2 regions of the Paraburkholderia sp. SUR17 genome follow, and region 2 is predicted to be linked to the other one. Evidence: predicted binding sites of a transcription regulator. Region 2 holds the regulator's gene; the other holds the start of a gene.
What was found. Region 2 encodes FliA, which starts transcription of late flagellar genes. Its sites were predicted from a motif close to CTAAAGTTTNNNNNNNNNNNGCCGNTA; they were not measured.

Region 1 (7,658 bases), on a different replicon from region 2:
GTGTCCGGAGGGGTTTTGAAAGAACGCTTCCAGCGTCGTGTGTTCTTCTTTGGCGATCTGCGCGAGACATCGCGCGTTGTTCACCGGAACGCTTTTCATTGCAGAGACGGCGGCCGTGACGAATAGCGCGATGGATATTGCGGTGATCGTGAGCCCTGCAATCCACTTTTGTGCGTCACGGGTTATCGCCCGGCGTTGCTTGCGTGGCGCGATGCACTTCTTCGATTCTCGTATCGCAGTGCCTTTCATGCTGGCTCCATTTAGTTAGCATCACAACTATTTGTGATCAAAAAAAGCGTTAGCCCAACGCCTTTCTGACGTCCCGCATGCTGCTGATCGTTGTGTCGAACAAGCCGGTCCCGATTCGTCCGCGCAGTGCCTTGGCGACGTTGGCGCTTGCCGCATTGATCGGTTTGTCGAGCGCCTTGCCCGCGGCCGTGGGGTATAGACACCATTCTCTGCCGTCGGATTTTCCTTGCCGGCGCTCCACGAGCTTCTTCTGGCAAAGGTTGTCGACGAGCCGCGTCGCCGTGGGACGGGCAATGCCCAGCATGTCGGCGACCTGGCTGGCGAGACATCCAGGCGAGGCGAGCACGACGCGCAAAACGAAGCCCTGCGGCGGCGTGAGGTCGAATGGGGCATAAACGGCGGTCCATTCTCGCTCAACGAGGCGGGCCAGGGCAGCGGAATTGAAATACAGGCAGTGATCGAACATGGCGGCGATTAGACCATGAAGTGGTTAGCAACGCAATCATATGTGGCTTCGTGTCAGCATGGAAGTTCTCCAGGCGCGAACCGACGCATTTCGGCCCGTAGGCTTTCCTTGCCCTCATCCTCGCCGCCCATATCACTCCCGCTTCGAAGCATTCGGTATTCTGGCCGGGACGCGCGCGCGGCGCGCTTTTAAGATAGCGGGTTGAACCCGCTCCCATCCCGTGCTGGAGGCAAGACCCATGTCCTTATCATCCGAGTCCGACTTCTCATCGATTCAGCGGACGATTGACCGTCTCGTGCAAGACTTCGCCGCAACGGCTGCCGAGCGCGACGCACGCGGCGGCACGCCGAAAGCGGAGCGCGATGCGATTCGCGGCAGCGGCCTGCTCGCGCTCTCCATTCCGAAGCAGTACGGCGGGCAGGGCGCGAACTGGATCGAAACGCTTGATACGGTCAGGCAGTTCGCGCGCGTGGACAGCTCCATCGCGCACGTCTACGGTTTTCATCATCTGCTGCTGGCCACGGTGCAACTGTTCGCGCGGCCCGCCCAGTGGGAGCCCTGGTTCGAAGAGACAGCACGCCACAACCGGTTCTGGGGCAACGCGCTCAATCCGCTCGACAAGCGGACGGTCGTGCGTAAAGTCGATGGCGGCTATGAGTTTTCAGGCCGCAAGAGCTTTTGCTCCGGTGCGTTCGATTCGGACATGCTGATTGCGTCCGGCGTGGATGAAGCCAGCGGCAAGCTGCTGATTGCCGCGGTGCCCACCGCGCGCGCGGGCATCACCATCCCTTCGGACTGGGACAGCTTCGGCCAGCGTCAAACCGATAGCGGCAGTGCCGCGTTCGATCAGGTACGCGTTCAGGAAAGCGAAATGCTGCTCGATCCGGGGCCGCTCAGCACGCCGTTTGCGTGCCTGCGGCCGCTGCTTGCGCAATTGATCTTCGCGCACCTGTTTCTCGGCGTGAGCGAAGGCGCGTTCGCGCAGATGAAGCACTACACGCTGCACGAGTCGCGGCCTTGGTTCAAATCGCCCGCGAAGAGCGCGAACGAAGATCCTTACACGCTGTTGCGCTATGGAGAGTTTTGGGTAGGCCTGGAAAGCGTGCGGCTTCTCGTGCAGCAGGCGGCGTCGCGCTTCGACGCGGCATGGAACGAAGGCACGGCGCTGGACGAAGCAGGACGAGGGCAGGTGGCCGTGGCGGTGGCAACGGCGAAGGTAGCGGCCACGCGCGTGGGGCTCGATCTGACGAGCCGGCTGTTCGAAGTGGCCGGTGCTCGGGCCACGCAAGGCGCGCTGCGACTCGACCGCTTCTGGCGCAATCTGCGCACGCAGACGCTGCACGATCCCGTCGATTACAAGCTTCAGGAACTCGGCGAGTGGGCGTTGAACGATACGTTGCCGTCGCCTTCTTTCTATTCGTAGACGACTCGCTGACGGATTCCTGCGGGACCACCGCAGGACCGCTCAGGACCGTGGGGACCGCTGCGTCATTCCGGACCTATATACGGGCACGTCCGCCGTTGTCCCGTTACCTTTTATTACGCCGCCTTCCCGCTTTCCCCGCCGGTGCTCACGCCGGCGGGCGATTCCCCGTCGCAACGATGGCTTCCCCCTCAAGTTTGTCCCGTGCCCGACGATAACCCGGACATACAGGTTGCTGGAACGGACCGCAGCAAGCGAGCACCACCACCATCGTCCTGTTACTCAACCGGATACCCAACCGAATTCATTAGAGGAAGCCATGCTGAACATCAACACCAACATCCTGTCGCTGACGACGCAGACCAACCTGTCCGGTTCGCAAAGCGCCTTGTCGCAAGCCATTACGCGTCTGTCGTCGGGCAAGCGCGTGAACACCGCCGCTGACGACGCAGCCGGCCTCGCGATCGCCACGACGCAAACCGCCGCCATCAACGCGCTGAACCAGGGCGTGATGAACGCGAACAACGGTATCTCGATGGTGCAAACCGCCTCGGGCGCGATCTCGTCGACCGTGGCCAACCTGCAGCGTATCCGCCAGCTGGCCGTGGAATCGGGCGACGGCTCGCTCGGCTCGGCAGCGCAAGCGAACCTGCAGACTGAAGTCACGACGCGTCTGACGGAAATCAACCGCGTTGAAACGCAAACGACGTTCAACGGCCAGAGCGTGCTGGGCGGCCTCGGCAGCGTGAACTTCCAGATCGGCGCATCGGCCAACCAGACGATCACGGCGAACTTCGGTTCGACCACGTGGAATGCGTCGGGCCTGGGCGTTTCGGGTATCGACATCTCGACGACCTCGGGCGCGCAGAACGCGATCACGGCGATCGACGCAGCCCTCTCGCAAGTCAACAACTTCCAGGCAACGCTGGGTGCAACGCAGAACACGTTCCAGTCGGCCATCAGCAACACGCAGACGGAATCGACCAACCTGAATGCCGCGCAGTCGCAGATCGTCGACGCGGACTTCGCTTCGGAAACGGCGAACCTCTCGAAGGCGCAAGTGCTGCAACAAGCCGGTATCTCGGTGCTCGCGCAAGCGAACTCGCTGCCGCAGCAAGTGCTGAAGCTCCTGCAATAAACGTCCACGCAGTACCTTCGGTGACGCGCCTCTTGCGGGGTGCGTCACTTTTTTTGGAACGGGCTCTACGCGGCTTTCGGGCGGCGTAGGGCTCGTTTCGCTTTTGGGGCTCGTTCTCTGGTCCTTTGGTTGCCCACCGAGCCGGCCAGCATGGCTTTCTCACGTCGATAACGCCCTGAAAATAGGGCGCAATAAAACGCCTCCGGTACGGCAATTGCTCATTCCCCGTGCCGAAACGCGCAGCCCACGGCGGACTCTGCATCGGCAAGACACGCAGTCTTCGCGGCCTTCGGGCCGCGCGGGAGACGCACATGCACCGCTTGCTCCACCTCCGCGAGGTACAGACCCGCGCCACCGCGCGCCGCGGTACGGCCTTCGCGACAATGGCATGCCTCATCGTCGCAATTTGCGCGTCGTGCGGCGGGGGAGGCGGTGGATCCGGCAGCGCAGCCGCAACGTCCACGCCGTCCGCGCCGGTCAACACCACGGTATCGTCCCCCACGGACGTGCTCATGTATCACAACGACGCCGCGCGCACAGGCCAGTACCTGGCCGAACCGACGCTCACGCCGGCCAACGTCAATCCCGCGCATTTCGGCAAGGTCGCGTTCCTCGCGGTGGACGGCAAAGTGGACGCGCAGCCGCTCTACGTGAGCAGCCTCTCGATGGGCGGCACGCCGCACAACGTGGTCTACGTTGCCACCGAGCACGCCAGCGTCTACGCATTCGATGCGGACACCAACACGCCGCTCTGGCAGCGTTCGCTGCTGGGCTCGGGCGAGACCACGAGCGACGATCGCAACTGCCAGCAAATCACGCCTGAAATAGGCATTACCGCGACACCGGTGATCGATCGCACGCGCGGCGCGAATGGCGTGCTCTATGCCGTCGCCATGAGCAAGGACGCGAGCGGCGCCATTCACCAACGCCTGCACGCGCTCGATCTCACGACGGGCGCCGAGGCGCTCGGCGGGCCGGCGCAGATCGCCGCGACCTATCCCGGCGCGGGCGCGAACAGCAGCAACGGCGTGACGGTGTTCGATCCGCAGCAATACGCGGAGCGCCAGGCGCTCGCGCTCGTCAACGGCAACGTGTATCTGGGGTGGACCTCGCATTGCGATCAGGGCGTGTATGGCGGCTGGGTGATGGCGTACAGCGCCGCCACGCTCACGCAGACCAGCGTGCTCAATCTCACGCCGAACGGCAGCGAGGGATCGGTGTGGATGTGCGGCGCGGGCATGGCCTCGGACGGCACCTCGCTCTATCTGCTCGACGCGAACGGCACGTTCGATGCCACGCTCGACGCACAGGGCTTTCCGTCGAGCGGCGACTATGGCAACACGTTCTTGAAGCTCGCGACTTCGCCTCGCCTCGCAGTCGCGGATTATTTCGCGACCTTCGATACGGCGGCGCTTTCGTCGCGAGACCAGGACCTCGGCTCGGGCGGCGCGCTGGTGCTGCCCGATCTCGCCGACGCGAGCGGCACCGTGCGTCATCTTGCGGTTGGCGCCGGCAAGGACGCGAAGATCTACGTGGTGAATCGCGACGCCATGGGCAAGTTCAACAGTTCGACCAACGTGATCTGGCAGGAGATAGACGGGCAACTCGCGGCCGGCGTGTTCGGCATGCCGGCGTTCTACGGCAACACGGTCTACATCGGCGCGCTCGGCGATCACCTCAAGGCGTTTCCGATCAACGCTGCACGTCTCGCCGCTACGCCGGCTTCGCAAAGCGCGGGCACGTTCCAGTATCCGGGCGCGACGCCCAGTATTTCCGCGAACGGATCGAGCAATGCCATCGTCTGGGCGGCGGAGAACGGCAGCGTCGCGGCGCTGCACGCGTTCGACGCCGGCAATCTCGCCAACGAGCTGTACAACAGCAACCAGGCCGGCTCGCGAGACGCGTTCGGCGCCGGCAACAAGTTCATCACGCCGATGATCGCGCATGGGCACGTGTATGTCGGCACGACCAGCGGCGTGGCGGTGTTCGGACTGCTGCCGTAGTGCCTTTTACAGAAGAGAAAGGCCGGGCACGCCGCATGCGCGCTCTCACGACAGCATCCCGATGAGCACTCGAGTACGTGAGGTGGATATGCAGAACGCCGAAGCCAATCCTACCCAGCAGCAGCAAAAAGAGATGGCCGCGAAAAGCCCGGCCAAGACGCCCGCGGCCGGTGATTCGCCCGACGCCGCCACGCAGGCGAAGGAGTTCGGACAGACCCGGCACGCCAGCTCCGCCGAGGCGACTTCGACCCGCGATAAGTCCGCGTTGCCGTCCATCGACATGGACAAGGTGACGCGCGAGGCGGGAGACCCGGTGCAGCGCGCGAACAGCCGCATTGTTTCCGTGGACAGCGCGGGCATGGACGCCACCGACAACACCGTAGACACCGACGGCAAGTCGCTGGAAGCGAAGCGGGACGCGTCGGTCTGGCACGACAACGTCGTTACGTCGAATGCCACGCTCGACAACTACATTCCGGCGCCCGCAGCCGGGCTGGGCGGCGTGGACAGCAGACCGGCCGGCAACCTGCCGGAGGTGAGGGCGCGCGACGGTTATCGCGTGGTGTATTGCGGCACGGTGTACCGCGAAGAGTCGAACGGCACGAAGGCCGAACAGATGATCCGGTTCGAGCGCATCGGCAACGATCCGGAATAGCGGTTCGCGCGAAGCGAACGGGCGGGGCGGGGCTGGGCTGGGAGGTGGGGGCTTTGCCGCGCGACTTGCAACGCTGCCGCCGCGCCGCTTGTGCGGGCCGCGGCAGCGTTATGGGCTGAAGGTGGGCTTGAGAGGGGCGGGGACCAACGCGGGCTGCGCCACGCCCCGCTCAAGTAGCCCGCTCAAGCCGCCTGATTAAGCCGCCTGATCGCCGCCCGCCAACGCACGCCGCAGCAATTCGTCGACGAGACCGTTCATGCCTTCAGGATGCCCGGCCGCGCGCGCCTTGAGCGCTTCCACGAGCTCGCTGTCCAGCTTGCACGCGAACGGCACGAGCCCCTTCGCCTGGTCCAGCTTGCGCTGCTCCTTGCGGCTCACGGGTGCTTCGGTCGCGCCCTTGCCGAAGCGCTCGGAGTGCGTCTGTTTCATCGAATGAGTCAGCTTGAGCGCCTTGTTCTTCTCAAGGTCGGTTTTCTTCATTGCCATACGAGGGCTCTTTTCGGGAATCGGAGAGCCCGTATTGTACGCACCGGCCACGCGGGGTCTTCGCTTTCAGCTTTGGGGCAGGCGCTGCATGAAGCGGCCGACCAGCGCCGCTACTTCGTCTGCGCGTTCGTCTAGCGCGAAATGACCGGCGTCGATCACGTGAATCTCCGCATGGGGCAGATCGCGTTGGTACGCCGCGGCCTCGGCCACCTGGAACGACGGATCGTAGCGGCCCCACACCACGAGCGTGGGCGGCTGTGTCTTCCTGAGCCACGCCTGCCACGCGGGATACGACGCCACGTTGGTCCGGTAGTCGTAGAAAAGGTCGGTCTGGATTGCCTTCTGCCCCGGGCGTGTGAGAAACGCGTATTCGTCGGTCCACAGGTCCGGGTCGTAGCGCTCGGGATGCGGGCTCGTGCCCACGTGACGCTGCTTCGTCGTGTCGAACGAAAGGAAGGTGCGCTGCAAGTCGGCTTCGTTGGCTTCGCGGTTTGCCCAGAACGCGCGGCGCTTTTCCCACAGCGGGCCGAGACCGTCTTCGTGCGCCACCGCGTTCTGCACGATGAGCCCGGTCAGGCGCTCGGGATGCGCAAGCGCGAGCCGAAAGCCGACCGGTCCGCCGTAGTCCTGCACATACATCGCGTAGCGCCGCACGCCCAGCGTTTCGAGGAAGTCGTTCGTGACGGCCGCGAGATGGTCGAACGTGTAGGCGAAGTCCTGCGGTGCGGGCGCATCGCTATGGCCGAAGCCGGGGTAGTCCGGCGCGATCAGATGGTAGCGCTCCGAGAGGCGCGCGAAGAGCGGCTCGAACATCCGCGACGACGACGGAAAGCCGTGCAGCAGCAGGATAGTGGGCGCATCGCTCGGGCCGGCTTCGCGATAGAAGATGTCGAGGCCGTCCACCTTCACGGTGTGGTACGTGGTGGGGTGGCGCGGCGCGCCGGCATTGACGGCACGTGCATGGCTGGCTGAACCTGAAGCTGAGGCCGAAGCCGAGGCCAACGCGGCCGACGCGCCCAGCGTGGCGAGTACGGCAAGCAGAATTTTCTTCATGACGGGTCCCGATCGATGATGCGAGTCGCACGGCGTGCGGTTGTCGCGATGGATGTGAGTCTAGGATCGGGACCCTTGCGGCGGAAGTCGTCGAGGGTTTTAAAGTCAGTTCACCTGGAGTGGACAATGCGCCGGGTCTTTACCTGCGCTCATCCTCCACATACGCCCGAATCACTTCCACAAAC
Region 2 (7,658 bases):
GCGTGGCGACCAACGAGGACATCGGCACCCAGCTCACCGGCCAGCTCTTCACGAATCCGCGCGTGCTGATGATTACGGGCGTGATTCTCGTATTGATGGGCCTGATTCCGGGCATGCCGCACTTCGCGTTTCTGGTGCTGGGCGGCGGCGCCATCCAGCTGGGCCGCGTCATGAAGAAGCGCGGCGAGGAAAAGAAGACCTCCGCGGCACTCGTGGACGTGGCGCCCGCGGCGCTCGCGCCCGCCGAGAACACCGAAGCCAGCTGGGACGACGTGGCGCTCATCGACACGCTGGGCCTCGAAGTGGGCTACCGCCTGATTCCGCTCGTCGACAAGAATTCGGACGGCGAGCTGCTCAAGCGCATCAAGAGCATCCGCAAGAAGTTCGCGCAGGAAATCGGCTTCCTGCCGCCTGTGATTCATATTCGCGACAACCTCGAACTGCGGCCCAACGCTTACCGCATCGCGCTCAAAGGCGTGGAGGTGGGCACGGGCGAGGCGTATCCGGGCCAATGGCTCGCCATCAACCCGGGGCAGGTCACGGCCGCGCTGCCGGGCACGCCCACCCAGGACCCGGCTTTCGGCCTGCCCGCCATCTGGATCGACACCAACCTGCGCGAGCAGGCGCAGGTGTACGGCTACACGGTGGTGGATTCGAGCACCGTGGTCGCCACGCACCTGAACCACCTCGTGGTGACGCACGCGTCCGAACTGCTGGGCCGCCAGGAAGTGCAGGCGCTGCTCGAGCGCATGCAGAAGGACACGCCCTCGCTCGTCGACGACCTCGTGCCGAAGGCGCTGCCCGTCACGACGCTGCAGAAGGTGCTGCAAAACCTGCTGGACGAGGCGGTGCCCATCCGCGACATGCGCACCATTCTCGAAGCGCTGGCCGAACACGCGCCGAAGATCAGCGACCCGCACGACCTCACGGCCATCGTGCGCCTCGCGCTGGGCCGCGCCATTACGCAGCAGTGGTTCCCCGGCAACGGCGACATGCAGGTGATGGGTCTGGACGCCAATCTTGAGCGCGTGTTGTCCCAGGCGCTCACCACGGGGGCGAACCCGGGCCTGGAGCCGGGGCTCGCCCATACGCTGCTCGAACAGACCCAGAAGGCGATGACGCGCCAGCAAAGCCTGGGGCTTGCGCCCGTGCTGCTCGTGCAGCACTCGCTGCGCGCCATGCTCGCGCGCTTCCTGCGGCGCAGCCTGCCGCAGCTGAAGGTGCTCTCCTACGCAGAAGTGCCGGACACGCGGCACGTCAAGGTGGTCAATCTGATCGGCACGGCTTGACGGGGCGGGCGCCGGTTGCGGCGCTTGCCGTCTTCGCTGTGCCAGGGGCGGGGCCGGGCATGGCTTGGGTTGGCGCGGCGCCGGCCTGTCCGGTGTGCCGTTCGGCGCCGCGGCGGGTACGTCCGCAGTACTCTCGCAGTGCCTTCGCGGTGCCTTCGCAGTACTCCCTCAGTGTTTCCGCAGTACCTCCGCAGTCTCCCCTCAGCGCCTCCCCGCAGCCCCCCTTTCGGCCCGATCAAACGAATTGCCTGCTTTTCCCCGCGCTGATCCATCGATAGTCCGGCGTTCACCTCCTCAATAATTTCACCATCGGCAAAGGCTTTGCCGCGCACCAGGTTCCTGCGGAGCCACCGCGCAACGAAGCCGGCGCCTCGCAATTGAAACGCCACGTCAGGGTCGTCAACCTCATCGGGGGTCAGCTTGAACATCCGCAAATTTATCGGTGCCACCAGCCGCGACGCGCTGCGCCAAGTGCGCGAAGTGCTGGGTCCTGACGCAGTGGTGCTGTCGAATCGCACGCTCGACGACGGCAGCGTCGAGATCGTCGCCGTAGCCGACCGCGAACTCGCGGCCATCGCGCCTGCCGCGGGTGAAGGCGCCAACGCGGGTGCTGCTTCGCGCGGCTTGCCGCGCAGCGCCGCCGCGCCGGTTGCGGGCAACCCCTACGCGAACGGCATGCCGGACGTGTTCTCGTCGGTGTTCGGGGCAAGCCCGGAAGCGGGCGCGGACCGCCCTTCCGCAGCGGACGACGAAGACGACGCCTCTCCCTACATGAACGCCGCCGCGCAACCGGTGGCCAAGCCCGAAGCGCAAGCAGGCGGCGCCCTCGCCACGCGCGGTGCCGCGCTGGACCGCCCGGGCGCGTTTATGGCTCAGTCTGCGGCCCAGTCCGCAGGCCAGGCCGATACCGGTGGCGGCGCGGACCGCTTCGCCGCCGAACCCGCGACTATCCAGGCGGGTGCACCGGCTCGTCCGGCTGCGCGTCCCACGCCGACGCACGCTCCCGCTCATCCGGCCGCTCATGCGCCGGCGGCGAGCCGCGCCGCAGGGTTCGCGACGCCGGCCGCAGGCGTGACCATGCCGGCATCGGCTGTGCCGTCGTACTCGGACAAGACACACGCTCCGCGCACCATGGCCGAAACGAACCCCTGGCTCATCGACCACGCGCGCCGCATTGCCGACAAGGACAGCGAAGGTCAAGGCGCGGGTCACAGCGCGGGTCACAGCACGAAAGCCGCAGGTATGACGCCCGCCGACGCCATGGCCAAAGGACTCGGCATGCCCGCCGACCCGCACGCCGAACACGGCCAGCATCGCGGGCAAGGCGAGGGCGTGCTCAACGTCAGCACGCCGGACTGGGCGCGCGAAGCGGCTCAACTGGCGGCGCGCCGCGCCACGCAGCGCATCGCACCGGCCTTCGATCTGCCGGGCAACAGCCAGCCGCCGACGCAATCGGCCACGCCCTCGGGCAACGCCAGGACCGCCGCCGATGCCGCAGGCGCGAACGCCTCGGCCAGCGTCACGGAAGCCATCAAGGCCCGCATCGAACAGGTCGTGAATGAAACGGTGATGAGCGAGCTGGCCTCCATGCGCGGCATGATGGAAGAGCAGTTCGCCGGACTCCTCTGGGGCGAGCGCCAACGCCGCAGCCCCACGCACGGCGCGCTCACCAAGCAGCTGTTCGCCGCCGGCTTCTCGGCCCAGCTCGTGAAGATGGTGGTGGACAACCTGCCCGAAGGCAAAGACCCGGAAGGCGCGCTGGAATGGGCGCAGTCGGTGCTCGAATCGAACCTGCCCGTGCTCGAAAACGAAGACGCGCTCATGGAGCGCGGCGGCGTGTTCGCGCTGATGGGCCCCACGGGCGTCGGCAAGACCACGACCACGGCGAAGCTCGCGGCGCGCTGCGTGATGCGCTTCGGCGCGAGCAAGGTGGCGCTGCTCACCACGGACAGCTACCGCATTGGCGGCCACGAGCAACTGCGCATCTTCGGCCGCATTCTCGGCGTGTCGGTGCACGCGGTGCGCGACGGCGCCGACCTGCAGCTCGCGCTCACCGAACTCAAGAACAAGCACATCGTGCTGATCGACACGATCGGCATGAGCCAGCGCGACCGCGCCGTGACCGACCAGATCGCCATGCTGTGCAGCGCCGGCCAGCCGGTGCAGCGCCTCTTGCTGATGTCCGCAACGAGCCACGGCGACACGCTCAACGAAGTGGTGCAGGCCTACCAGAGCACGCCGGACAAGGCGCCGCTCGCGGGCTGCATTCTCACCAAGCTCGACGAGGCCACCAACCTGGGCGGCGCGCTGGACACCGTGCTGCGCTACCGGCTGCCGGTTCACTACGTGTCGACCGGCCAGAAGGTGCCGGAGAACCTCTATGTGGCGACGAAGCGTTTCCTGATCCGCAGCGCGTTCTGCATTCCGCGCGAGCACTCGCCCTTCGTGCCGCACGAAGACGACATCCCGGCGCTGCTCTCGGCGCTGTCCACGCGTTCGAATGCCGACCTGCACGAGGTTCGCTTTGGATAAATTCGTAGCCGACCAGGCGGAGGGGCTGCGGCGGCTGCTCGCCCGCAGCGGCTCGCGAGTGATCGCGGTGACCGGCGGCTCGGAGAGCGTCGGACGCACCACGACAGTAGTGAACCTTGCAGCGGCATTGGCCGAGCAGGGCAAAGACGTGCTCGTCATCGACGAGTGCCTGGGCGACCGGTCGGTGAGCGCCACGCTTGGCGGCATGCAACGCGTGGGGAATCTCGCCGGCGTGATGCGCGGCGAGGTGTCGCTCGCGGCGGCCGTGAGCCGGCATCCGCTCGGCTTCGGCGTGCTCTCGGCCTGGCGCGGCAGCCAGGAAGGCTATAGCGCCGAACAGTACGGACTCGTGCTGAACGGCCCCGCCGACGTCGTGCTGATCGACGCCGGGCTCGACAGAAACGGCGCGCTCTCCGGGCTCGCCATGCGCTCGCACGACGTGATGGTCGTGACGCGCGTCTCGGCGCAGGCCATCACCGATGCCTACGCCGCCATGAAACGTCTTCATTTCGCGCACGCAATCGCGCAGTTCCGCGTGCTCGTCAATTACGTCCAAAGCGCGGCCGATGCCCACACGGCATTCGAGAACCTCGCAGGCGTGGCGGGTCGTTACCTCACCGTCTCGCTCGAAAACGCAGGCTGCATTGCGGCTGACCCACACATGGCGCGGGCCGTCGAGCTCGCACGCTGCATCGTGGATGCTTTTCCGTCCACGGCCGCCGCGCGCGACTACCGGCATGTCGCCGCAGAACTGCAGTACTGGCCCATGCGGCCAGCCATGTCGTCGCGCGCGGCCATGACGCGCCCGACCGTAACAACGTCGGCCCCATCGCCATCCATGTGGCAGGCCGACCCGGCCGCCGAATGGCCGTCGGCGCAGCATGCGTGACGCCACTCGGGGACTTCAGGCAGGAGAGCACGATGTATAACGCTCAGGGAAAGATTTCGCAGGACGAGGTGCTGGCGAAGTACGCGCCGCTCGTAAGACGTCTCGGTTTGCAGCTCGTAGCCAAGATGCCGGCGAGCGTGGATCTGGACGATCTGATCCAGGCCGGCATGATCGGTCTGCTCGATGCGGCGAGCCGCTACAAGGAAGATCAGGGCGCGCAGTTCGAAACCTACGCGAGCCAGCGCATTCGCGGCGCCATGCTCGACGAGCTGCGCAGCAACGACTGGCTGCCGCGCAGCCTGCGGCGCACGTCGCGCGAGGTGGAGAGCGCGGTGCACCAGGTGGAGCAGCAATTGGGCCGTTCGGCGAGCGAGACGGAGATCGCCGGGCATCTCAAGATGCCGCTCGACGAATATCAGTCCATGCTGCAGGACCTGCATGGCAGCCAGCTGATCTACTACGAAGACTTCGACCGGTCCGCGGACGACGAGCCGTTTCTCGACCGCTACTGCGTCGATCACTCGGATCCGCTTTCCGCGCTGCTCGACGAAAGCCTGCGCGCGGCGCTGGTGGAAGCCATCGACAAGCTGCCTGAGCGCGAGAAGCTCTTGATGTCGCTCTACTACGAGCGCGGCATGAACCTGCGCGAAATCGGCGCGGTGATGGAAGTGAGCGAATCGCGTGTGTGCCAGCTGCACAGCCAGGCCGTGGCGCGTCTGCGCACGCGTCTGCGCGAACTGGCCTGGGCGGGCGCCGAGGCCGACTGAGAAACCCGAGCGGGGTGCGTTCGAGGGGCGTTCGCGCCTTTCCGGGCGGGTGGCGCTGTTGTTGGCGTTAGAGGGCGCCGGGTAGCGGACCCCGGACCCCGGGGCCCAAGGCGCCGGGCCTCGGGCGGGATCGGTTCGGCCGGCGCTGCGCTGGCTTGTGTGGGGCGGCTGCTTTGCTGCTGCTTTGCTGCCACTTCACCGCTGCTTGAGCGGCACGTCATTCGCACCCTGTCCGCTTGCTGTTCGCGCGTCCTCCAATTCTTCGGCGGCTTTTTCGCCTTCTTTCGGGCCGGCTTCCCGGCTCGTTCATCGGGCCGCTTCAGGCCGTAACACCACTAACATTTTCTTACACCACCCTTTCTGACGGGTGGCTACACTTGCGCCGCGTTATTACGAAGACAATGGGGTTAAACCAGATGCTCAAAAAAATCGCAGGAATCGCCGTGTTGACCGCGGCTTCGGCCGCTGTATCGCTGCCCGCTATGGCGGGTGACCTGAACAATGCGCTCGGCGGGGGCCTCGGCGGGGTAGCGGGTGCCGCGGTGGGCGGCGCGCTGGGCGGCAGCACGGGCTCCGTGATCGGCGGTGCGGTGGGCGGCGGCGCAGGCGCTGCGGTCACGTCGAACCGGCGCGAACGTACGGGCGCCATCGTGGGCGGTGCGCTGGGCGGCGGCGCGGGCACGGCGGCAGGCAACGCGATGGGCGGCCGCACGGGCGGGCTGATCGGTGCGGGACTGGGCGGTGGTGCCGGCGCGGCACTGGGCGGCAACATCTCGCGCAGCAACTCCTACGCGGACGAGGGCGAGCGCGGCTATCGCAGCACCGGCCACCACCGCAAGCATCGCAAGCACTGGGATTGAGCCGCGAGCAGCAAAGGCAAGAGGATCGAGAAAGGCGCAACGACGCCTGAGGTTGAAGGCCGGGGTTGAAAACCGGTCTTGAAAACCGGTTTAAAAACCAGCGTTTGAAAACACAACGGGCCGCACATTCGCATGGATGTGCGGCCCGTTGGTTTTTGGTGCGGCTGGCCGGCGAATTCAGCGGTGGCGCTGCGCCCGGATCATCGCGCCGCGCGCCTCAAAACCCGGCTCCGGGGAAATCGATCAAACTCGCCCGAACGCAGGAATTCGCCCATCCGGCCCGTACAAACCGGCCTTATGCTGCGCGCCCTTGAGCACGTCGAGGGCGCGGCGGTTGTATTCCATGCGAGTGTGGATCAGCACGCCGTTGGTGGCGTTGGAGCGTTTCGCGCGTTCGGCCGCCTTTTGCAGCAGCGCCCATTGCGTGGCGAGCCGCGGGTCGGCGCCGGAGGCCAGCTCCATGCCGCGCCAGCCCGGCGGAAAGCCCAGCTCCGCAAGCTGCGCGTCGCGCTGCTTTTCCAGCGCCGAGAGCTTTTCGACCAGTTCGGTCTTCATCTCGATGATGGGCGGCAGCTGTTCGAGCGGAGAGACGGCGGTCAACGCCTTCTCTTCGCACGCGAGCACCGAAGCGAACGCTTCGACGGCGGCATATTCGTCGATGACGGTGGCAAGGAGGGCGTCTTTCATCACAATCACTCAACTCGCAGTCGGCTTGCCGCGCCCTGACTGGGGCGCACAAGCCGTGGTCAATTGGCTGCTGCACGTGCGCGCTTCGCCCGAAGGTGCGGCGAGGCACGCTGAACGCGCTGGCCAACCGGGGTTAGCTCCCCGCCGACCCCGCGCGCGTTTGCAGCAGGCTACGTGCCGTTTCGAGAACGGCGTCGGCAATCTTGCCGGTATCGATACTCAAGGTGCCGTCGCGCAGCGCCTGCTTGATCGACTCGACGTGTGCCGTATCGATGTCCGCCGCGCCGGACGCGGCGAGGCCGCGCAGTTGCGCCGACAGCGCCGACAGGTTCACGTTCGCGTCGCCGGATGCGCCGCCGCCGGTGGACGGTACGGGGCTGCTGGCTGCGCCTTGCGCGCCAGACGCGGCCGTTTCGCCTTGCTGGGTACGCTGCAGCCCGTCTTTTAGCGACTGCAGGCTCGAATTGCTGGTGGAATCGACTTTCACGATTGGCTTCCTGAACGGTTGACCGCGGTGCCCGGATTCGACTGAGGAATCCGGCTTCCGCGTGGCCTTCTTCGGCCACGGTGGGGCGCGTCATGGGCGCCGCTTTGCCCGGATTAACGGCAGGTACCAATCAAACTTTAGTGCATG

Region 1: the regulator FliA is predicted to act here: its motif matches at 2,329-2,355, upstream of P2869_RS22210 (flagellin domain-containing protein).

Annotation. Positions count from the first base shown of each region.
Region 1 is NZ_CP120509.1:1,049,046-1,056,703, forward strand. It holds gene P2869_RS22195 (hypothetical protein) at 1-249, opposite strand, end outside; gene P2869_RS22200 (MarR family winged helix-turn-helix transcriptional regulator) at 299-715, opposite strand; gene P2869_RS22205 (acyl-CoA dehydrogenase family protein) at 954-2,138, shown strand; gene P2869_RS22210 (flagellin domain-containing protein) at 2,458-3,276, shown strand; gene P2869_RS22215 (pyrrolo-quinoline quinone) at 3,660-5,279, shown strand; gene P2869_RS22220 (DUF3005 domain-containing protein) at 5,368-5,934, shown strand; gene P2869_RS22225 (hypothetical protein) at 6,130-6,420, opposite strand; gene P2869_RS22230 (alpha/beta hydrolase) at 6,487-7,473, opposite strand; gene denD (D-erythronate dehydrogenase) at 7,613-7,658, opposite strand, start outside.
Region 2 is NZ_CP120508.1:3,714,874-3,722,531, reverse strand. It holds gene flhA (flagellar biosynthesis protein FlhA) at 1-1,289, shown strand, start outside; gene flhF (flagellar biosynthesis protein FlhF) at 1,710-3,821, shown strand; gene P2869_RS16665 (AAA family ATPase) at 3,814-4,710, shown strand; gene P2869_RS16660 (RNA polymerase sigma factor FliA) at 4,743-5,477, shown strand; gene P2869_RS16655 (hypothetical protein) at 5,894-6,337, shown strand; gene P2869_RS16650 (flagellar protein FlgN) at 6,581-7,024, opposite strand; gene flgM (flagellar biosynthesis anti-sigma factor FlgM) at 7,158-7,511, opposite strand.